3 regions of the Staphylococcus felis genome follow, and region 1 is predicted to be linked to each of the others. Evidence: predicted binding sites of a transcription regulator. Region 1 holds the regulator's gene; each other region holds the start of a gene.
The links. The regulator Rex, encoded in region 1, represses fermentation and respiration genes when NADH is low (regulators of the CRP and FNR family bind a similar motif). The targets are predictions, from matches to a motif close to TTGTGAAATATTTCACAA.
Positions count from the first base shown of each region.

Region 2: the regulator Rex is predicted to act here: its motif matches at 2,475-2,492, upstream of pflB (formate C-acetyltransferase).
Region 3: the regulator Rex is predicted to act here: its motif matches at 1,635-1,652, upstream of C7J90_RS05530 (formate/nitrite transporter family protein).

Region 1 is NZ_CP027770.1:2,451,797-2,460,001, forward strand. Features, by position in the region: partial or broken gene agrC (quorum-sensing sensor histidine kinase AgrC) at 1-906, shown strand, start outside; gene agrA (quorum-sensing response regulator AgrA) at 921-1,637, shown strand; gene C7J90_RS11735 (sucrose-6-phosphate hydrolase) at 1,726-3,210, opposite strand; gene C7J90_RS11740 (sulfurtransferase TusA family protein) at 3,435-3,659, opposite strand; gene C7J90_RS11745 (YeeE/YedE family protein) at 3,677-4,753, opposite strand; gene C7J90_RS11750 (redox-sensing transcriptional repressor Rex) at 5,419-6,063, opposite strand; gene C7J90_RS11755 (ABC-F family ATP-binding cassette domain-containing protein) at 6,216-8,168, shown strand.
Region 2 is NZ_CP027770.1:1,072,148-1,080,352, reverse strand. Features, by position in the region: gene opp4A (oligopeptide ABC transporter substrate-binding protein) at 1-962, opposite strand, end outside; gene C7J90_RS04930 (SDR family oxidoreductase) at 1,521-2,183, opposite strand; gene pflB (formate C-acetyltransferase) at 2,511-4,760, shown strand; gene pflA (pyruvate formate-lyase-activating protein) at 4,795-5,550, shown strand; gene C7J90_RS04915 (PTS sugar transporter subunit IIC) at 6,063-7,121, shown strand; gene C7J90_RS04910 (Glu/Leu/Phe/Val family dehydrogenase) at 7,227-8,205, opposite strand, start outside.
Region 3 is NZ_CP027770.1:1,209,254-1,217,458, forward strand. Features, by position in the region: gene C7J90_RS05520 (hypothetical protein) at 93-275, opposite strand; gene C7J90_RS05525 (hypothetical protein) at 280-615, opposite strand; gene C7J90_RS05530 (formate/nitrite transporter family protein) at 733-1,578, opposite strand; gene C7J90_RS05535 (amino acid permease) at 1,909-3,297, shown strand; gene C7J90_RS05540 (hypothetical protein) at 3,378-3,734, opposite strand; gene C7J90_RS05545 (CPBP family intramembrane glutamic endopeptidase) at 3,879-4,622, shown strand; gene C7J90_RS05550 (helix-turn-helix transcriptional regulator) at 4,728-5,414, opposite strand; gene C7J90_RS05555 (inositol monophosphatase family protein) at 5,861-6,658, shown strand; gene C7J90_RS05560 (LCP family glycopolymer transferase) at 6,955-7,869, shown strand.

The DNA of each region.
Region 1 (8,205 bases):
TTCAGAAAATTAATGAATTTATTAAAATTATCATGGTTATACGTTAATCGAATTTATTTATTATTTTTATTTGGTTTACTTGTAGTTTTCTTTATCACGATTTATTTTTATCGTCCTACGTCCGTAAGTAGCCTCGATGATATGTTAAGCATTGCTTATCTTGTTATGTTGTATTTCCTTGCATTTATCTCAGTCATCACCCTTGTAACAATTAGTGTAGCAAGAGAAATACGTTATCGCCGAAGTCAAAAAGAAGTAGAAGACTACTACAAATATACACTTCAAATTGAAAAAATTAATAATCGCATGCGTAAGTTTCGTCATGATTATATTAATATTCTTTCGACGATGTCTGAATATTTACGTGAAGAAGATATAGAAGGACTTAAACAATATTTTAGCGACCATATTACACCGTTAAAAAGTAATTTCGAAATGAACACTTTACAACTGAATGGTATTGATCAATTAAAAGTCCGTGAGATTAAAGGCCTTATAACAACAAAAATCTTACAAGCTCAAGAAAATCATATCGAAATCAGTGTTGAAGTTGCCGATGAGATTACACAAATTAATATGGAACTGATTGATCTCAGCCGTGCTTTAGGTATTATAATGGATAATGCTATTGAAGCTTCACTAAATATTGAAAATCCAATGATTCAAATCGCTTTCATTAAAACTGATAACTCTGTTTTAATCATCATTATGAATAAAGCACCTAAAAATTTACCAAAGTTACATACTTTGTTTAAAGAAGGCTTTTCAACTAAAGGAGGCAACCGTGGATTAGGGTTATCGACTTTAAAAGAGATTACCGATAATACTGAAAACGTTTTGCTTGATACGACCATTGAGAACCAATATTTTATTCAAAAACTTGAAATTATGAATGAAGAGATGTAAGGAAGTGATGATACATGAAAATACTGATTTGCGAAGATGATCCAAAACAACGTGAACGAATGCAACAAATTATTGAGAATTATATTATGATTGAAGAAAAACCAATGGAAGTTGAAATTGCAACAAATGATCCATATGAGATTTTAGAAGCTGCTAAAAATATGTCAGACATTGGCTGCTATTTTTTAGATATTCAACTTGAATCTGATATCAATGGTATTAAGTTAGGTAGTGAAATTAGAAAACATGATCCTGTTGGAAATATTATTTTTGTAACAAGTCACAGTGAGTTAACATATCTCACATTTGTTTATAAAGTAGCCGCACTTGACTTTATTTTTAAAGATGATCCTGACGAATTGCAAACGCGTATTATTGATTGTTTAGAAACTGCATTAAAACGTTTAGACTTATTAACAAAAGACAATACCATTGAAACATTAGAGCTAAAGCGCGGTAGTAGTTCTGTTTATGTCAATTATGATGAAGTGATGTTTTTCGAGTCTTCTCCAAAGTCTCACCGTTTAATCGCACATTTGGACAACCGTCAAATTGAATTTTATGGTAATCTCAAGGAACTTGCACAACTTGATGACCGCTTCGTCCGTTGTCACAATAGTTTTGTTTTAAATCGACATAATATTTCACATGTTGACTCTAAAGAACGCATCGCTTATTTTAAAAACGACGAGTATTGTTATGTCTCTGTTCGTAATCTCAAAAAAATATAAAATAGTAAGGATTCTCGACAATCGCTAGTGGTTTTCAAAATGGTTTTCCCAATTTTGATCTCCTATCATTTTGTCGAGAATCCTATTTTTATAATTCTATGCTTTTCATATTGTATTTAGACATTTTTAAATAAACTTGCCCAGAATCAGTCGCCACTCTAATTTTGTTAGCATTTTCACTTGGAAAAATACGTGAAGTAAGGACACGTTCACCTTCATTACAGAAAATTTCGATGCTTGATGTATCTACAAAAATGCGCAGTTGATATAATTCAGTTTCCAAAGTTGCTTTCCTCTCTGTACCTTTGACAGGTATCGGCAATGCACCACTATCAAAACGTTCAAGTGATATTTCTTTTGTTAAACTATTATATCTGATGACTGTATGTTCATTTTTAGAAGCTCTCAACTGAAATTCAATTGCTGATGCTTCATTTTCGAGTATGTCGACAACAAGTTCATATTGCTTCCCTTCGTATGGATGCAGTTGCTTGAAAAACTTATTCGCATAGCCAAGCGCCGTTTCTTTTTCTTCTCTTAATTTTCTTAAATTCATATGTGGTTTTTGCTTTAAGATGCCACTTTCAATCGTTAACGTTCTAGGTAAAGTTAAACAATGTGCCCAACCTTCATTGTCAGTGGGATATTCTGTATCTGGAAGTCCCATCCATCCAATTAAAACACGTCGTCCCACTTCATCTTCAAACGTCTGAGGCGCATAAAAATCAAAACCATTATCTAAAGTTTGAAATGAACCGTGTGAAAATTTGAGTGTGTCAAAGTCCAATTCTCCTATGATATAACCACTTAAATATTTATTCTGAAATTGCTCTTCCTCTGAATCTAGCGCTCTAGGACAAAATAATAGTACATCTTTACCATTCAATTGAAAGAAATCTGGGGATTCCCAAAATGACCCAAAGTTTTCTAAATCTGTCTCGATTTCTCCTACAAATCTCCATTCGCTCTCTGGTTGCTCTGCTTCATAGAGGACTACACAACCAGTTAAATCATCTCTTTGAGCACCTATAATTGCATATAATTTTCCATCTCGTTTAAATACTTTGGGAAAACCAAAATTTTGCGTATAGCCTTTTGGAGGATGAGGAATTGCAGGTGGATTTAATTTTTCAACTTTACCATTATTCATTTTGGCAACAATTTGGCTGCTTTGACGATCCCAGTCTTTTGTTCGATGATTACCTGTATACATCACATAAAGGTTATTTTGATAGGTAAAAGCACTCCCACTATAGACTCCGTGGCTATCATATGCTGAATCAGGCTTTAATAACATACCTTCTCTATGATATTCAACGAGATCTGAACTTGTATAGTAATACCAATACTTCAAACCATGTACTGCCCCAAGTGGAAACCATTGATGCGCAATATGATACTGTCCATTTGTATAAATGAGACCATTGGGATGATTTAAAAGCCCTGACAACGGTTGTATGTGAAATCTTTGACGATATTTAGAAAGACCCACCTTTTCTTTTAGAGCTTCAAATTCATGCTGTGGCATTGATTCTATTGGTCGATACCGTTGATCACGACTCCATTGTTCCATTAACCATTTCCTCCTATACTTATCACAAGTTGATTTGCGTATGAATTTCGTTAAATATACCTCAATGGTTATTTTATCATATTCTCATCCTTTCATGTCATGCTCCTTAACTTCTACATTCGTTTTTCTTATCAAGAGAAATAGTTGGTTATCGTGGCATTCGTATCAAAAAATTCAATCAAAACCTCCTTAAAATTAAGCTTTAAGGAGGCCTGTCATAGTTATTATACTTTTTGGACTGTTATCGTCCATGATGCATCATCGAGCTGTTCAAAATGGTTGATGGGATAATTTTGTTCTGCTGCCCAATTCGGGATAGATTCAGTCGCTTGAGTACAATCAAAATCAATTTTGAGCTCATCTCCAGCGCTTAATTCCTCCATTTTCTTTTGAGCTTCTATTAATGGAAATGGACATACCATTCCTACTGTACCTAATTCATAAATCATATTGTATCCTCCTTTTTTTATGATACACTTACAGATCGTTGAGCCGATTGCACACGTGCTGCTTTTAATGGTTTAACAAATAAAAAGTAACTCATAAACCATGTTCCTAATATCATAAAGGCTAATGCTAACCAGCCTTGCCAAGATAAAGCTGCCGTTGCAACAAGACCATTACCAATAGAACATCCCCCTGCAACTGCTGCACCAAATCCCATACATGCACCACCCAACGCACTGTTACGAATGGTCTTTTTATCAGGTAATCTCCATTTAAATTCGCGTGATCCTCGTGCTGCTATATATGATCCTACAAAAATACCTAAAACTAGAAATACACCCCAATCTAACACCGACACATCTCCTGTCGTTAGAAATTGAACAATATTCGCTGATGGTGTTGTTATCCCTAATCCACCCGCTCTACCTGTAGATTCGCTCATTGGCCATGCGATTAATGCAATGAGACCAATCGCAATCGCAGCAACGAATGGATGTATACGCTTTTCAAATAAAAGGTGACGTATCCCTGTATAACGCGACTTTAATTTTGGAATCGCAATGTTTGATTTTGGCTTACGAAGCGTTTTAACGACGACAAATAATGTAATGCTAATAAGTACAATCAACCATATCCAACCGGGGATTCCAGTTGAAGATGCCATATCAGCGTTGGTAACAGTCGTACTATTGATTTGATCTTTTAGTGGCAATAAAATGCCATATTTGGAAACCGCGGCCAAAAAACCATACATCGCTAATGCTATCCAACTGCCAATTAGCCCTTCACCAGCTCTGTAGTATGTACCAGTAGCGCATCCACCAGCTAGTATTATACCGACACCAAATATAAAAGAACCGATTATCGTACCAATAATGGGAAATGTTCCATTATCAATATGAATAACGCCTGCAGTGTTAAGCCCGTATATGCCAATAGCTTGTATCGTAATCGCAATTAAAAGTGCGTAAAATATTTTATTATTTTTTTGCACGTACATATCTCTAAATCCGCCTGTCAAACAAAAACGAGTACGTTGCATTACAAAACCTAATAACACCCCTACAATTAGTCCACTTATGATTGTCCAAATCAAATAAACCCCTCCTATATCCGATTAACATTATATGAATTATAGAATAAATTATCCCTTTTGACAAGGCCATTTTAAAAATGGATGCTACTATTTACTTTTTAATTCAAACATAAAAGATTCGTTTATTATATGGGGCGTTCTTCAATTCTATTTTTGAGCATCTTTAAAATAGTGGCAAAAAATTATAAGAGGATAAAATTTTTAGAAGCTATTTATGATAGAAGGATAATAATAAACTTAATAGATTAAAAACTTTGTATAGAGTGGTTTACAGAAAAGCATTCATACTCGTTTTGATCGGAAAGAATGACTACAGTTAAGCACTGATATATTTAACTTAAGGAATATTAGCCTCATTTATGAGTACATACAATATAATTGAGCCATACTCCAATAATAAAACTCCCTTCCCAATATTTAAATGTTCCTCAGAAATCGGGTCATCTTTTTCCAATTGATGGCTCGATTTTTTGCATAAAAATAACGAGACTTATCCGGGGCTAAAGTGTCATAAACTTATATCATTTGTCATTAACGATTAAGTTTATTCACGACATTAGTGTATGCGTTATGACAATTTTTATTCTGACTAAAGGCCCCTATATCTCGCGTTCTTTTAATATACTTTTTTATTGAGCAGATAATTATAACCTAGTATCGCCCGTTTACTGTTGCTTTCCATAATTTTTCATAAAGAATAATAATGATTGTAATTCAACACCTAGATCAATTTGGTGAACCTGAACATGATTAGGTGTCACTACGCGTTTAGGTGTGAAATTAAGAATTCCTTTAATACCTGATTTTACTAAATGATCAGTAACTTCTTGAGCTACGGCAGCTGGTGTTGTAAGTATCATTACCTCAATACAGTGTTTTTGAATAACTTCTTCAATTTCTTCCATAGATTTAACTTTGACATTACCGATTTGACTCCCTATAATATTGGGATCAATATCAAACGCCTCAGTAATAGTCATATCATCATGAATTGAGAAGTTATAACTAATTAAAGCCTTACCTAAATGACCTACTCCAATGACACCGATTTTAATAATATCTGCATCGCTCAATTCAGATTTAAAAAATTCTAATAAACTATCTATATTATAGCCATACCCCTTTTTTCCTAACTCACCAAAATACGAAAAATCACGTCGAATTGTTGCAGAATCAATATTTAACCCTTCACTAATCGCTTTAGAGTTGACTCTATCTTCACCTTTAGCTTTTAAAGTGTTAACAAAACGATAATATAGCGGTAGACGTTTTAATGTCGCTCTCGGAATTTTGTTTACCTCTTTCGCCATTTGCAAACCTCCAAATCATTTTCAGATATTTGTGATAAACTTCACAGTATATACACTTACAATTATACCCGAATATAACTAGTAATAAAACAGTAACTATTTTATAGATGAATCATTTATTGTAAAATATAATATTGAGAGGAGTATGCCTAATGATATTAATGCAATTGAATCAAATCTCAAAATCCTTTGATGGCGAAACGATTTTTGAGAATGTTCATTTTGAAATTAAAACTGGAGAGCGTATCGGCATAGTAGGTCGTAACGGTGCGGGAAAATCAACACTAATGAAGCTGATTGCCGGTGTTGAAGGATACGACGAAGGACATATTTCAAAAATTAAAAATTTACGCCTCGGTTATTTGACACAACAAATGACTTTAGACACGCAAAATACCGTGTATGAAGAAATGTCAAAACCATTCGTGTATCATCAATCTTTAGCAGATAAGATGCAAGTCGAAGTTGATTGGTTAAGTCAACACGTTGATCAGCACGATACAACTGCGTATCGAGAACACCTCCAACGTTATGAAAATATCTCAAATGAATTTGAGAAGTTGGGCGGTTATCAAGTGGATAGTAAGATTAAAACTGTTTTAAATGGGCTTAACTTCTCTGAAAAAGACTACCAACGACCGGTGAATGACTTTAGCGGTGGACAAAAAACCCGATTGTCACTTGCTCAAATGTTATTAAGTGAACCTGATTTATTATTACTAGATGAGCCGACCAACCATTTAGATATGGAAACGACACAATGGCTTGAAGATTATTTGAAATTTTTCAAAGGGGCCATTGTCATTATCTCACATGATCGTTATTTTCTAGATAAAATAGTAACACAGATTTACGATGTCTCTCTTGGTGAAGTGAAGCATTATGTCGGTAACTACGAAAAGTTCATTCAACAACGTGATCAATACTTTCAAAAGCGCCTTGCAGAGTATGAACGTCAACAAGCTGAGATTAAGCGACTAGAAAATTTTGTCGACAAAAATATTACAAGAGCTTCTACAAGTGGAATGGCTAAAAGTAGACGCAAAATGTTAGAAAAAATGGAACGTATCGAAAAGCCTATGCTTGATGCAAGAAGTGCCGATATAAAGTTTGACTTTCAACGTAATACGGGAAATGATGTTTTCCATATCCGTCAGCTTGAGATTGGCTACGATTCCCCTATTACATCACCTATCAATTTAGAAGTCACTAAAGGGGATCACATCGCTGTAATTGGGCCCAATGGTATTGGTAAATCTACGTTTATTAAAACTTTAGCTCAACGCTTACCAATACTATCGGGCGAAATCATACCTGGCGCTAATTTGAAGATCGGCTATTATGATCAAAAGCAAGCTGAATTTTCTTCTAACAAAACGATTTTAGATTATGTCTGGGATCAATATAAACATATGCCTGAAAAAGATGTTCGAGCTGTGCTAGGTCGATTTTTGTTCACTCAAGACGATACAAAAAAAATTATTCACGACTTGTCTGGTGGCGAAAAGGCACGTCTACAACTTGCTTTATTGATGTTAGAAGAAAATAATGTACTGATTTTAGACGAGCCGACTAACCATCTTGATATCGATTCTAAAGAGATGCTTGAGCATGCGCTTTTAAATTTTGAAGGGACTCTTATTTTTGTTTCTCATGATCGCTATTTTATTCAAGCACTTGCCAATAAAATATTTGATTTAGATCATAATGGTGGCACTGCTTATTTAGGGCATTATCAGTATTACTTAGATAAATTAGAAGAGCAGCATGCACTTGTAGCACACCAACAATCCCAAACACCTGAATTGAAGACGCATCAATCCAAAGCAACAACACCCGAACACTCAGACTATCAAGATCAAAAAGCCATACGCCGAGATAAACGTAAAATTGAACGTCAAATCGAAGCATTAGAAGCTGAAATTTCACAATTTGAATATCAAATTGAAGCAATAGACCAAAAAATGGTCGATGATACTATTTTAAATGATTATGAACAATCACAATTATTAGCTGACGAGCGAATTGAAATCGAAGCCCAACTAGATCAAATCTTATCCAATTGGGAAGCATTACAATTAAAATTAGCTGATTACGAGACATAAAAATTTAACATGCACAACCGTTGCTGTAAACACGTTT
Region 2 (8,205 bases), 1.1 Mb from region 1:
CCAATTGTTTGTGATTTTTTGTCGTAATCATTTAATACAAACCCAATGATTGAGTAACTCGTTGATGGTGATTCTAGTAACTGTATATTCTCTGGATTATTATCTTTAATTTCCTTAGCAATTGGTGCTGTGATATTCGCCATATCGACCTCACCATTTTCAAGTGCTTGTGTCATTGACGTTTGTTCAACCACACGTAAATTAACTTTGTCTAAATGCGGTTTGCCTTGCCAATAGTCATCGTTTTTTTCTAATTCTACTGACTCCCCATCGACAATACTTTTTACTTTAAATGGCCCTATTCCGATAGGATTTTTTCTTACAGCATCTGATTTTGCCATATCTTTAACAGGAATATCTTTAAAGATTTTCTCGCTGATTGGTGCACTTAACCATAAGTTATGAAGGTTGTTAGCTTTATTCTCTTTAAAAGTAATTTCAGCTGTATAATCATCGATCTTTCTAATACCTTCAATTTTATCTGTCTCGCCTTTACGCTTTTCATCTGCCCCTTTAACCACTTGAACACCATCGCCAAAACGTGGACCTGTATAATCAGGGTCAGCAATTGTTTCAAGCGTAAAAATCCAGTCGTTAATAGTTAGTGGATTGCCGTCTTGCCATTTCACATCTTTTTTCATCTTGAATGTATATGTAAGAGGATCGTCTTTTTGAACTTCCCATGATAAAATACGAGGCTTTAATTTCAACTCTTTATCTGAAGTCACGAGATCATCATTAAAAAATTTAATGACGTCAGAATCTCCTGTTGAACCTGCAAATATTGATTGGAAATTCCCTTCAGGTGCCTCTGCTATTCCGACATTCAGCGTGCCACCTGACGCATCACTCGTCTCTGTCTTTCCTTTCTTATTAGTCACATCTTCTGAGCTTCCTTTACCACATGCAGCTAGCACGAAAATTAAGCCTATTAATAATAAATAGCGCCATGGATGTTTCATCCTCATCTCCCCTTTGTTAATGTAATTATTTACATTATCTTATTATTCAGATAATTTTGTCAATACTTTTATGCGTAACGGAACCTTTTTATTATAAATTAAAGTTTACCTTTAAATATAAAATATCAACCAAATTATATTAAACTTACTTAAAATTCTTTAATCGTTCATCAAAACGAACGATAGATAGTATTCCAAAAAATAATTATTTCTGTATAAATTACATGAATCGATACGTTTTGAGTAATACAAAGTCCGGGACATAAATCCTAAAATAATTCGTATTGTTTGGCTCGTATTTCCTAGGGGATGGGTCGAGTCCCGGTCTCGACGCTTATCCTATTCCCTCAGGCGTCTCGCCAACAATACGACGTGATATACATGTAATTTTGCTTTAAAAAAAAGCCTCTTTCGTAGCATTTAATTATAGAAAAAACTTCGAGATTTTTCGTAATTTCATACGAAAACCTCGAAGCTTTTCGATTACTGAGATATTTATGTCCCAGCCTGTTCCTTGTATTTCATAATCAATATTTTTATGAAAGGACGCAATCTATATTAACGATATGCTTTTAATGCTTCGGCGATGTCTGTTTCACCTGTTAAAACTTGGAATTCTTTACCACGATGATTAGTATTTGTAGCTACTTCATAGAGTACACGTGCAACATCTTCACGTGGAATTTCACGTTTTTCAGGATTTTCAAACAATTGCGCAACGTTCACTTGACCTGTACCTGGTTCATCCTTTAACGCACCTGGATGCACAATTGTTGATGTGAGTTGACTACGTTTCAAATAGTCATCTGCATAATGTTTAGCAATCGTGTATGGTTTGAGTTCAGGGATATCATCAAACGCTTCACGTCTAGAATCATACGTTGAAACCATAATAAAGTGTTCAATAGCTGCTTGTTCACTTGCTTTAATAGCTTTGACAGCACCATCTAAGTCAACGATAATTGTTTTATCATCTCCTGTACTACCACCAGAACCTACTGAAAAGACAATTTGATCAAACGCTTTAAATATCTCTTTCAATTCATCGATCGTTTGCTTCTCAACATCGACTATCTCTGCTTGAATCCCTTCAGATTGTAAGTTCTTTTTTTGTGAATCTTTTCGTACTCCTGCAACATAGTCTTGGTCATTTTCTTTCATGATTTGAACTAACTTTTGACCTACTCCGCCATTTGCGCCTAAAATTAATGTCTTTACCATTTATGATGACCTCCTTATTTTCAACTACATTTTTATGATAATACATCCTCCCAATACACTTTAATATTTTTGCTCACATCGTACATTTAGAATCATGATAAGCATTGAAACAGTTTTTGAATGTGCTAAATCATTTTCGTTATGCCTTATTCAAAACATCAATGAGTTAATAGAATATATATTTATACATTTAATTGTGACAACTTTTCAATCAAAATAATGCTAAATTGTGACACTTTATAAAACGCTTACATTATAAAGTGATTTCTTTCACAAATAATGATACAATACTTGTGAAATGATGAACATATCGATTGGAGGTTTATTATGATTAAAAATAGTAAGACAACTCATAATGCTTGGGAAGGATTTACGACAGGGCGTTGGACACGTCACGTTGATGTAAGAGAATTTATTCAACTTAACTTCACTGGATATCAAGGTGATGACAGCTTTTTAGAAGGTCCAACTGAAGCAACATCAAAGTTATGGGATCAAGTCATGAAACTCACAAAAGAAGAACGCGATCGCGGTGGTATGTGGGACATGGATACTAAAGTTCCATCTACAATTTTATCCCATGATGCAGGGTACTTAGATCAGTCATTAGAACAAATTGTGGGTGTTCAAACCGACAAGCCATTCAAACGTTCAATGCAACCATTCGGTGGTATTCGTATGGCAAAAGCATCATGTGAAGCTTATGGCTATGAACTTGATAAAGAGACTGAACGTATCTTCACTGAATATCGCAAAACACATAACCAAGGTGTTTTTGATGCATATTCAAAAGAAATGTTAGCTTGTCGTAAAGCTGGTATTATTACAGGCTTACCAGATGCATATGGACGCGGTCGTATCATCGGTGACTATCGTCGTGTTGCTCTATACGGTATTGACTTCTTAATGGAAGAAAAACAACGCGATTTTAACAACTTATCTTCAACTATGACTGAGGATATCATTCGTTTACGCGAAGAAGTTTCAGAACAATATCGTTCTTTAAAAGAGTTAAAAGAATTAGGAAACATTTACGGTTTTGACTTAAGTCGTCCTGCTGAAAACTTTAAAGAAGCCGTACAATGGTTATATTTGGCTTATCTCGCAGCAATCAAAGAACAAAATGGTGCTGCAATGAGTTTAGGACGTACTTCTACATTCTTGGACATCTATGCTGAGCGTGATTTAAAAGCTGGAATCATTACAGAATCAGAAGTTCAAGAAATTATTGACCACTTTATCATGAAATTACGTCTTGTTAAATTTGCACGTACACCAGAATATAATGCGCTATTCTCAGGGGATCCAACTTGGGTTACAGAATCAATCGGTGGTGTTGGTATTGATGGCCGACCAATGGTAACGAAAAACTCATTCCGCTTCTTACATTCATTAGATAACCTTGGTCCTGCACCTGAACCAAACTTAACGGTACTTTGGTCAACACGCTTACCAGAAAACTTTAAACGTTATTGTACTAAAATGAGTATTAACACGAGCTCAATCCAATATGAAAATGATGATTTAATGCGTGAAAGCTACGGCGATGATTATGGTATTGCATGTTGTGTATCAGCTATGCGAATTGGTAAACAAATGCAATTTTTCGGAGCGCGTGCTAACTTAGCTAAAACGCTATTGTATGCAATCAACGGTGGTAAAGATGAAAAATCAGGCATGCAAGTTGCGCCTAACTTTGCCCCAATCACATCAGATGTTTTAGATTATGATGAAGTTTATAAACAATTTGATGAAATGATGGAATGGCTTGCAGGTGTGTATATTAATTCACTTAATGTTATCCATTACATGCACGACAAATACAGCTATGAGCGTATTGAAATGGCACTACATGACACTGATGTTCATCGCACAATGGCAACAGGTATCGCTGGTCTTTCAGTAGCTGCCGACTCATTATCTGCTATTAAATACGGTGAAGTTCGCCCAATCCGTGATGAAAATGGACTTGTAGTTGATTTCGATATTTCTGGAGAATTTCCAAAATACGGTAACAATGATCCACGTGTTGACGACATCGCTGTTAAACTCGTTGAAAGCTTTATGAAAAAATTACGTAAACATCAAACTTATCGCAACTCTGAGCATACAATGAGTGTACTGACAATCACATCAAACGTTGTATACGGTAAAAAGACAGGTAACACTCCAGACGGACGTAAAGCTGGTGAGCCATTTGCACCAGGGGCAAACCCAATGCATGGCCGAGACGCTAACGGTGCACTTGCGTCATTATCTTCAGTTGCTAAGTTACCTTATGACTGTTGTAAAGATGGTATCTCTAACACATTCAGCATCGTTCCTAAATCATTAGGTAAAGAAGATCATACACAACAACAAAACTTAGTCGGTATTTTAGATGGTTATGCACTGCAACATGGTCATCACTTAAATATCAACGTATTTAACCGCGAAACATTACTAGATGCTATGGAACACCCTGAAGAATATCCACAATTAACAGTTCGTGTATCAGGATATGCGGTAAACTTTATTAAACTAACACGTGAACAACAACTAGATGTCATTTCACGTACGTTCCACGAAACAATGTAAGTCAAGCAAATGAAAGAAAGATGAGGGATTCAAAATGCAAGGACACATTCATTCTGTTGAAAGTTTAGGTACAGTAGATGGACCAGGTCTACGTTATATTATTTTCACGCAAGGGTGCTTATTGCGCTGCTTATACTGTCATAACCCCGACACATGGAAAGTAAACGCACCCTCACGTGTAGCAACAGTGGATGAACTTGTATCCGAAATCATCCCTTATCGCCCATATTTTGAAGCATCAGGGGGCGGTGTCACAATGAGTGGTGGAGAGCCATTATTACAAATGCCATTTGTTACCGCCCTTTTTAAAAAATTAAAAAGCCATGGTATTCATACTTGTATCGATACATCACTCGGCTGTGCTAATGATACAGACGCATTCAGACGCCATTTTGATGAATTATTGCCTTATACAGACTTAATGATGGTCGATATCAAACATATTCATAATGAAAAACACAAAAAATTAACGGGCCGACCGAATACGCATATTTTAAATTATATTCGATACCTTGCAGAAAAAGAGCAACCTATTTGGATTCGTCACGTCCTTGTACCAGGTCTCACAGACGCCCCAGAAGACTTGCGTGCATTAGGTGACTTTATCAATCAATTCAGTAACGTCGTTAAATTTGAGTTATTGCCCTATCATCAACTCGGCGTACACAAATGGGAAGCACTTGGCATTAATTATCAACTCGAAAATATTACCCCTCCTAATGACGAAGATGTAGAAAAAGCGTATGCGTTAGTCGGTTTTAAAGGCCACACACCATTAACGCCCGTATGATAGACTTATTCATACTCCTTTAAATGATAAATGAATCTAGGATACTTGTCGTACCCCCGGCAAGTATCCTATTCTTATTCAAAAGCATATTCTTTGTGCAATAGGTAGTTATTTATTTAGGTTCTATAGTAAATCGGACTGGTGTATAAATAATTTCATTTATTTGATTGTTCCATAAAGCCTCGCTTTTCTAGGCGCCTCAGAAGTCTCGGCTTAGGAAACAATCAAATTTGCTATATTTATTCACACCCCTAAGTTATAAAATATGTTTTACCAACTCAATTTTACTGATTTATGTCGTATTAAAAGAGGCATTAATGTTCAAGACTTTATGATCACACAACGAAAAAGACGTTAAGCAATCCATTATTGCATAACGCCTTAATTTAATGCGACCAGTCCAATTTGACTGAGAGTCTTTATTTAAAAAGTAAGAAAATTCTAAAATTAACCGTTGCAATCCAATGCAGACTAAGCCATAATACATATACATCACATAGGAGGATATACATATGTCATCAGAGCAAACACACATGACTTTAAAAACATTTATCTTTAACGTATTAAATGGGTTAGCTATTGCGATTATTGTAGGACTTATTCCTAATGCTGTTTTAGGAGGTCTTTTCGCATATCTAAGCCAATACGCATCTATTTTTAATACACTGCATCAAGTTGTCTTAGGCATTCAATATACACTTCCAGTCATTGTCGGCGTACTCATCGCCTTGCAATTTAAACTGAATCCGATGAGTATCGCTATTGTCGGTGCAGCATCTTTCGTAGGATCTGGTGCGGCAAAAGTGACTGATGTAGGTTGGCAAATTGTTGGTATTGGAGACTTGATTAATACGATGCTTACAGCCGCTATTGCCGTCTTGCTCGTATTATGGCTAGATGGTAAGCTAGGCAGCTTAAACATTATCTTACTCCCAATATTAGTAGGAGGCATTCCAGGTCTTATAGGTACACTGACATTACCATACGTCAGTCAAATTACACTTGCTATCGGTGAAGTCGTTAACACCTTTACGAATTTACAACCGGTTCTAATGTGTATTTTGATAGCTGTATTGTTTTCATTTATTATTATTTCACCAGTATCTACAATCGCAGTCGGTTTAGCTATCGGAATCTCTGGACTTGCTGCTGGTGCTGCTGCTATTGGTGTTGCCACAACAGCGATAGTCCTATTTATTGGAACAGTACGCGTGAATAAAATAGGCGTGCCTATAGCCATATTACTCGGTGCAATGAAAATGATGATGCCTAACGCTATACGCTATCCTATTATTTTATTACCCATCGGTCTTACTGCAGCAATCACAGGCGCAGTGGGTGCTATCGTAGGTATAGCCGGAACTAAAGAAACTGCAGGATTTGGCTTAGTTGGTCTCGTAGGCCCTATCAAAGCTTTCGAAATAATGGGATCAGGATTGGTGAATATAGGACTTGTTCTATTCGTCTATATCATTGTACCTCTCGTTAGTGGATTGATTATCAATTACCTTTTATCACGTGTTTTTAAGTTATATAGCTTAGACATTTTTAAATTCACTGCAAATCAATAACATCATATTATCAAACCTAAATCAAAAGGTTGGGGTACTATCCTTCTTTTAGACACTGATCGAACAGTACTCCTAAAAAGCGATGCCCCCAACCTTTATTATCATTTATCGTTTGATTTGATTATTTGGCTTTGAAGAAAATTTGCTATGCACACGCATCATAGCTTCAATGCGATTTTCTGCTAAACGTTCTGCTGCTTGAAGTGGTAAGATGTCTTCAGCTTTCGCAATTTCGAAAATCTTATCCATCTGATCATAGACTGCTTTCACTTTTTTGGTCGCACGTTCACGATTATAACCTTGTAATTCATCTGATACATTGATCACACCACCGCTATTAACAACAAAGTCTGGTGCATACATAATATCGCGTTCTTTTAACATTTGACCATGTTTGTCTTCATCTAAAAGCTGGTTATTGGCACTACCACATACCACTTTAACTTTTAAAGATGGAATCGTTTCATCATTCAAGACACCGCCTAGTGCACACGGTGCAAAAATATCTGCCTCAACACTATAAATATCATCCACATCAACTGCTTTGGCCCCAAAATCATCTACCGCACGTTGAACCGCCTCTTCATTAATATCAGAGACAATCAACTTTGCGCCTTCTTCATGTAAATATTTGCACATGTGATAGGCTACATTACCAACACCCTGAACTGCGACTGTTTTACCTTCAAGACTGTCGTCACCATAAGCTTCTTTGGCTGCACGTTTCATTGCGTAATAGACGCCTAATGCTGTCATTGGGCTTGGATTACCGCTTGAACCATATGACTCACTCACACCACACACATGAGGTGTTTCTTGATATATCATATCCATATCTTCTACTGTCGTGCCGACATCTTCTGCTGTAATGTAACGTCCGTCTAAACTATTAATGTATCTCCCTAATGCTCTGAAGAATGCTTCTGACTTATCTTTTTTAGGATCTCCAATGACTACTGTTTTAGCGCCACCTAAGTTAAGACCAGCCGCCGCATTTTTATATGTCATTCCTTTTGCTAGGCGCATAACATCGACAATAGCTTCCTCTTCAGAATCATAATTCCAAAAACGACATCCACCAAGT
Region 3 (8,205 bases), 1.2 Mb from region 1:
ATCTAATCTATTAAATCAAAAAGACTGAGACGAAAGGAATAACCATATCGTTTCAGTCTTTTTAATGTCTAAAGTATACCGTAGTGACAGTCTTATATTAAAAAGTATAATGCAAAAATAATAAGAACTAATAAAATGGCATCAACACCAACCATTAATTTGTATCGTGTGTTTGGTTCGCCTGTTTTATTTGTCTTATAAGCCATATACACATTTGGAATAAAGCTAATGAGTAAAATGACGATAATCAATATACCTATAGTGGTAGTATTCATAGGTTCAAACTCCTTTATTGATGTCACGCAAATAACCTATTGCTAATCCGACCAATAAGCCGACACTCACACCTACTATTGCCATATCAAATACGATGCCAATCAACATACCTGTAATGACAGAAATGATAATTGGAAGGCCATATTGCATTTTACGTTTCTCTGTACTTAATAATGTAAAAACCACACCATATAAAAGAAAGAAGGTAACAGATAACAATAGGGACTTCAATCCTAATTGCAATAGAGATGAAGGATGATTCATCCAATTCATAAAAAAGAATAGAATCCCTAATAAGATTGCAATGAATAGTCCTTTATAAAGTCGTTGTTTTGCCATAAGTGACTCCTTTTGATGTAATCCACTTCATTATAACATAGATAGAGGTGTAAGGCGGCAGGACTGGATGACTAATCTGTTAAAGGTATTAGTTATCAGTATTTTGACATTCAAGACTTAATCGTTCGGGTCTATTCCTTTTTTGATAGCTTTAAACTGACCGTGATCATTTAAGTAAGCATAGAAAAGACCAATGACTAGTCCTCCTCCGATATAGTTGCCAATAAAAGCAAAGGCGATATTTTTGATTAAATGTCCAAGTTGTAGTGCCGAAACGTTATAATACAGCATTCCTATAAAAAGACATGCATTGTAGACAACGTGTTCGTATCCCATAAATGCAAATATCGTAACGCCAAACATCATGACAAACATTTTAGCTAAAACGTCATTGATTTGCATGGCGATGACTAAAGAAATATTAATAAAGAAATTCGCAAAAATTGCACGTACTAATATGTTATGAAATGAAAATGTTACAGATTTTGTATGGACACTCTCACTTAGTAATTGAATCATTTCAGGTGTCATAACATTTGTCAGTCGCATTAATCCGAATAATAACAAAGCGCCTAAAGCATTACCTAAGAAACATAAAAGAAAGATTTTTAGCACACGACTCGGGTGAATGAGTCGATAATAAAGCCCTACTGTAAAGTACATAAAGTTACTCGTTAATAACTCAGAATTTGTAAAAAGGATGAGAACAAGCGCGAAACTAAAGGCTATAGAGCCTAACATATTGACCAAACCTGGTGGAATATCAGGTGAAAAAGTTGTTTTGACCATTAAAACAAATACAGAAATGATACTAATAATAAAACCGGCCATCATGGCACGCATTAAATAACGTTTTAAATAAAAACTTTGCAGTACGTCTTTTTTTTGAATCGTATCAATAATATTTGCCACCCAAGCTCTTCCATAAAAGATACTATCCCATTTAATATTTTTATTTTCCATAATTACACAATTTCCTTTCTCCAATATCATCTTTATTATAGAGAGGTTCATTGAATATGTGAAGTTATTCACAACTTTAAAATTTACAAATCTGTGACATCCTATAAAATAGTTAGAGATAGCCCAACAAAACACCATGATAAAGGAATGAAGTCTAATAAATTTTTAATAGTTCATTATATAATATTTTATAACGAGCAACCTATATATCGAGAAAACGTTTACATTTTTCGAAAAAAAGCTAGTATTCTTTACGAAATATAGTATAATAACGCCATAAACATAATAAATGTTTTGACTAGGGGTTTTATAGGAGATGGAGGAAGATCTATGGAAGGTAATGAATTACAAAGAGGGCTGAGCTCTCGTCAGATCCAAATGATTGCACTAGGAGGCACTATAGGTGTCGGATTATTTATGGGAGCTTCAAGTACGATAGCTTGGACGGGGCCGTCAGTTATATTTGCGTATTTAGTAGCGGGTCTATTTTTATTTTTAATTATGCGCGCAATGGGTGAAATGGTGTATTTATATCCAACAACGGGTTCGTTTGCAAATTATGCAACCGATTATCTTCATCCAGTCGCAGGATATATAACGGCTTGGGCAAATATATTCCAATGGATTGTCGTTGGGATGGCCGAAGTTATAGCTGTTGGAGAATACATGAAATATTGGTGGCCAGAGTTACCATCATGGATTCCGGGGATTTTCGTGATTCTTATTTTAACAGCTGCAAACGCTGTATCTGTTAAAGCATTTGGAGAGTTTGAATTCTGGTTTGCAATGATCAAAATTGTCACAATTATCTTAATGATTGTAGCAGGATTTGGATTGATTTTCTTCGGATTAGGGAACGGAGGAAATCCAATAGGACTGAGTAATTTAACAGAACATGGCGGTTTTATGCCAAATGGTTGGCTAGGGTTTTTCTTTGCATTGTCCATTGTTATTGGTTCTTATCAAGGGGTTGAATTGATAGGGATTACAGCTGGGGAAACTAAAAACCCGCAACACAATATTAAAAAGGCAGTAAACGGCGTTATCTGGCGTATTCTTATTTTCTATATTGGTGCGATTTTCGTTATTGTAACAGTTTATCCATGGGATGGTCTACAAGAATTAGGTAGCCCATTCGTAGCTACTTTTGCGAAAGTTGGGATTACAATTGCAGCAGGTTTAATTAACTTTGTTGTGATTACAGCAGCGATGTCTGGTTGTAATTCAGGTATCTTTAGCTCAAGTCGAATGATTTATACGCTTGCACAAAACGGGCAGTTACCTAAGATTTTTACAAAAGTCATGAAAAATGGTGTACCATTCTACACAGTATTGGCAGTTTCAACCGGTATTTTTATAGGTGTTATTTTAAACATCGTATTACCTATGATTATCGAAGGATCAGAAAGTATTTTCGTATATGTGTATAGTGCTTCAATTTTACCAGGGATGATTCCGTGGTTTATGATTTTATTCAGTCACATTCAGTTTAGACGTAAGTTCCCTGAAAAAGTGGAAGGACACCCATTTAAAATGCCGCTTGCACCATTCACAAACTATATGACAATTCTATTTTTAATCATTGTATTATTAGGAATGTTAATTAATGGCGAGACGCGCGTTTCAGTAATTATTGGATTTTTATTCTTAGGATTTATGGGCGTATTTTTCTTTATGCGTGGTTACCACAAACGAAACAAAGAAGATTTAAAATTATAAAACACCTAAAAAACAGCGAGCAGTCTAATCAGATTGTTCGCTGCTTTTTTATTAAAATAATGATCAATGAGGAAGTTGAATCATCGTGTTTTGATTGCGTAAAGAGAGAGTTGATGTTGCGCTATCATAATAACATCAATATAGCCTTGATTCACTAAAGATTGGTTACCAAAATCTACGCGAATTAAAGGAGAACGCATGAGATTGTCTAAGCAATCATAATAGGCATTGTAGGCAGGAAAAGGTATAGTCGATAAAGTATCTGGATTTGGGAGATCTTTATAAAAAATAGAGACTTGTGTTTGAAGTTTGTCTAAATATGTCTCACTTTCAGCCTTATCAATGCGGTAGTGAAGGTCAAAGGCAGTAGCGTATTGAAGTAATTCATTTAAATGTTTGACGGCTTGAGTCTGAGTAGGAAATTTGTGCTGATTCATTGTTGTCATCCTTTCAGTAAATATAATATATTATATTATAGCACAGATTTTCAAATGGAATTCATCACTTTAGCCATGAATATGGAATCGTTTTAGTCTGATAATGCTATTGCGAAAACAACTATAGAAAGGAATCGAATGAAAATGACGCAATACAGATGGAAAGATATCGCATGGAGAGATTTATGGTTAATCCCCATTTTTATTATCTCTCAACTCATATTAGGAATGTTAGTACCTGTGATTTACTTTTTTATGACAGGATCAATTGAGGTGTTTACTGATGAAGGTTTAGTGTTTAATGATACGATAACCTATCTTATCGAAATCGTTAGCCTTGTGAGTTATATCATTGTAGTGATTAGTTTTTGGTTATTACACTTCAAATCAATGAAACAGCGCTTTAAATTAGGTATACAAGGGATAAAAGATTATTGGAAATGGATTGTAGTTGCTTATTTGATTGCTATGGCCGCTAGTCAAGCATACGGATGGATTAAAGAATTTTTACCTGAGAAGTTCCAGTATGGGACTCCACAAAATGAAATGTTAGTCAGTGAAATGATTCATAATTTAGCATTATTACCAGTAAGCTTTTTATTTATTGCCGTATTTGCACCAATAGTTGAAGAAATCATTTTTAGACATATTTTGATTGGGGAATTAGGGAAAAAGCTGAACTTTAAAGTAATGGCTGTGATTTCTGTAATAATATTTGCGGCATTTCATGTTACGAATGCGAGTTCACCTTTTGAGATTGTGGACTATCTTATTATCGCGATACCACTTGTGTGGCTCTATCTTAAAAGTAACCGTAATCTTGGTGTTACAATTGGATTTCACATCTTAAATAACTTTTTAGCGTTTGTGCTGGAGTTACTCTTATAAATGAGTCAAAATATATAATGTATTATGAAAAGAAAAGACAGTGACCAAAGGGGTTCCGCGTTTGGTTACTGTCTTTTCATATGTCATAAACTTGATTCCGCAAAACTACTTTTTTAAGTAGTGCGTAAAATTATCCAATGTAATATCAGTTGTGTTAATAGATTTATGAAATGAATAAGAGATATCTTCTATTGATGCAATATCAATATAACTTGTAAAGCCGCCACCAATGTGGAATACGACAGCTTGCCAGTGGTTATTTTCACAAATGATGCCTATAAATACAATATTTGCAAATGTAGTTTGGCCATTATTTAATTGGTAGTCAATGCCCATTACTTTTCGTTCTTGACAATAAATGAATATATCTTCAAAGAATTTCGGCAGTGTGGGAGTCGTATTAGGTTGAATTTTAATATAATCGTTTTGCTGTTTTAATCGACGCTTTAATGTAGAACTAGGTTGACGCGATAGCTTAAGTTGAATGGCTTTCAGTTCTTCTTGATACGGGAGAGCTGAAAGGGATTGTCGCTCTTTCAAGATAAGATAGAGTGCTTGTGCTTCATGTTCAGATAAATCTAAATGAATCCTTTGGTTATCCGGTTGTAGTTCGTAACCGCCATTTTTGCCAGTGTGTGCTAAAATTCTTATCCCTTTATTTTCAAGCTCTTGGATATCACGCAATATTGTCCGTTTCGATACGTTAAGTTCATCTGAAAGTTCATGTGCTGTCAAATAATGATGCGCTTGAAGCATTTCGATTAACTTGCATTGACGTGTTTCTTTTTTCATAATTATCCACCTCAATATACAAGGAATATATAATTATTATAGCATATAGGCATAGTAAACATTGTATGATAACAGTTTGAGGATATGTATGCTCTATCAAAAGCGAGATATTTAGATGTTAATTGTCAGTATTATTTTAAAAGAAAAATCAAAAACTTTTAAGAAAGCGTTTACAAATAGAGAAAGTATGTGCTACAATGAATTTAGTTGCTAGAGGGGGATGGTACAATATCTATTCAAATGAGGGGTAGCTATCATTTTGGTAGTAATGTTTGGATCATGATCAGTTGTACTAGTTCTAGTTTTAACATCTTCAATATTTATGACTTACTTTCCTTTCTATACCGGTTGACTTTAGGTCAGCCGGTTTTTGTTTGGAATTTAGATTGTTGGCTTATGGGCTAATAGGTATAATGAAGTTAAGACTAAGTAAAGAGGTGAATAAGATGATATCAGAAGAGCAGTTACATACTATAGATAATCATATTCATGACTGGCTGAAAGGTTTAGATGAGTTAATGCCTTCACTGATTTCAGACTTAAAGACTGATACTAAAAGTAGTCGTTTTGATCTTGTCACTAATGTAGATGAAACGATAGAAGCGCGCTTTGAAACATTTCTTAAAACCCATTACCCAGATCATCAATTATACGGTGAAGAGTTTCACCATCAAACGGATACATTAAAAACTGGACACACATGGGTAATTGACCCAATTGATGGAACTGCAAACCTTGTGAAGCAACTGAATGACTTTTGCGTCATTTTAGGCTATTTTATTGATGGTCAGCCTGTGCTTTCATACATTTATGATTATGCGCGACAACATATTTATAAAGCGGTGCGCGGTTATGGTGCATTTGTCAATGGAGTGAAAATTGAACCAGCTGTATCTAAGCCGCTCAAGGATATGATTGTGTCTTTTAATAATAAAGTAATGAATGATCAAACGATTCATGCATTATTAGATCAATCATTTGGATATCGTCTAATTGGAGCATGTGGTTTAGACTCAATACGTGTCATTACTGGTCAATTTGGCGCGCATATCCATACCAATGCTAAACCATGGGATATTGGTGCACAATTTTTGTTTGCACATGAGCTTGGTTTGAAAATGACGAACTTTAAACGAGAAGGGATTGATTTTACTCAAGGAGGTCCCTTTATTATAAGTAATCCAGGATGCTATGACGAAATTTTAGATATTTTAAACAGTGATGGCGGATATCAAAAAGTGTAACTTGCGTCTAAAGACTGATTGAATCTATTAAAAATAGTAATACAATGAGTGTAATGTAAGTGGGGCCAATAGGTCATTAAAAAGAGTGTTAACTGATACAGCATAAGATTTACACGTGTTGGTATAGGGACGTTCAAGTAGAGCCTATATTTATTAATGAAGTCATCGATGTTCCATACTATTGGCTAGTAGTTACTTATAAAGACGAAGCGAATGCGTTATTTAAGCTTTATCTGAAACAGAACGGAGTGAAATATTTGGAATACAAAAGAATAAAGAAGCGTAGAAATCCGATTATGAAAGCTTTATTATGGATTGTCGGTATTTTATTTGTATTAGCGATAATTGCAGTTGCATATTTAGCTTTTAAAATATTTGCAGTAGGTGGTGCTATTCATAACCCTCTAAATCGTGAGCACTCTGAATTAAGATCGGGTCAAGTTGATTTAAATAAAGGAGAGCCGTTTTCAATTGCGTTATTCGGTATTGATTCCGATGCTAAGCGTCAAAGTGAAGGTGGCGGTGAACGAAGTGACACGATTATGTTACTATCAGTCAATCCTAAAAATAAAACAACTGAAATGATTAGTATTCCACGTGATACGCAAGCTGAAATAGTGGGACGTGGAACGACTGAAAAAATTAATCATGCCTATGCGTATGGCGGCCCTGAAATGGCAGTGAAGTCACTTGAAAAGTTGATGGATGTGCCCGTGGATCATTATGCTACAGTTGATATGGACGGACTAAAACAAACGATAGATACAGTTGGTGGTATCGACGTAGTCAGTAATGCAACGTTTACGGTTGATGGTCATCAATATACGCAAGGTCAACAGTCACATTTAGACGGCGAACAAGCAATGGCATTTATACGAAGTCGTAAAGAAGAAGGGGCAGGTGGCGATTTTGGTCGACAAGAGCGCCAACAACTCGTATTACAAGGTCTTGCTAATAAATTGACGAGTGTGTCCTCACTAACTAATTTTAATGCACTGATGAATCAATTAGGGGATAATGTCACAACAGATTTATCGTTAGGAGAGCTGAATACAGTACGTAGTCAGTATAAAGATGCCAATGATAATGTGCATCGTCACACGTTAGACGGTTCTGGTGGTATTCAAGAGGATGGACTGTACTACTTCATCCCAGACGAAGGTTATAAACAACAGTTAATTCAGATATACAAAGATAATCTTGAAATCTAAAAACGCATCATATGAAAATTCAATAGTAACAGCTATCAAAAAATAAGATTGCAAGTCAGTGTCACAACTCTTAGTAGAGTGAGTGGCACTTTTTTTGACTCTCAGTCAAATTGGACTGGTCGCATTAAATTAAGGTGTTATGCAATAATGGATTGCTTAACGCCTTTTTCGTTGTGTGATCATAAAGTCTTGAACATTAATGGCTCTTTTAATACGACATAAATCAGTAAAATTGAGTTGGTAAAACATACTTTATAACTTAGGGGTGTGAATAAATATAGCAAATTTGATTGATTCCTAAGCCGAGACTTCTGAGGCATCTTGCCGTAACCGAAA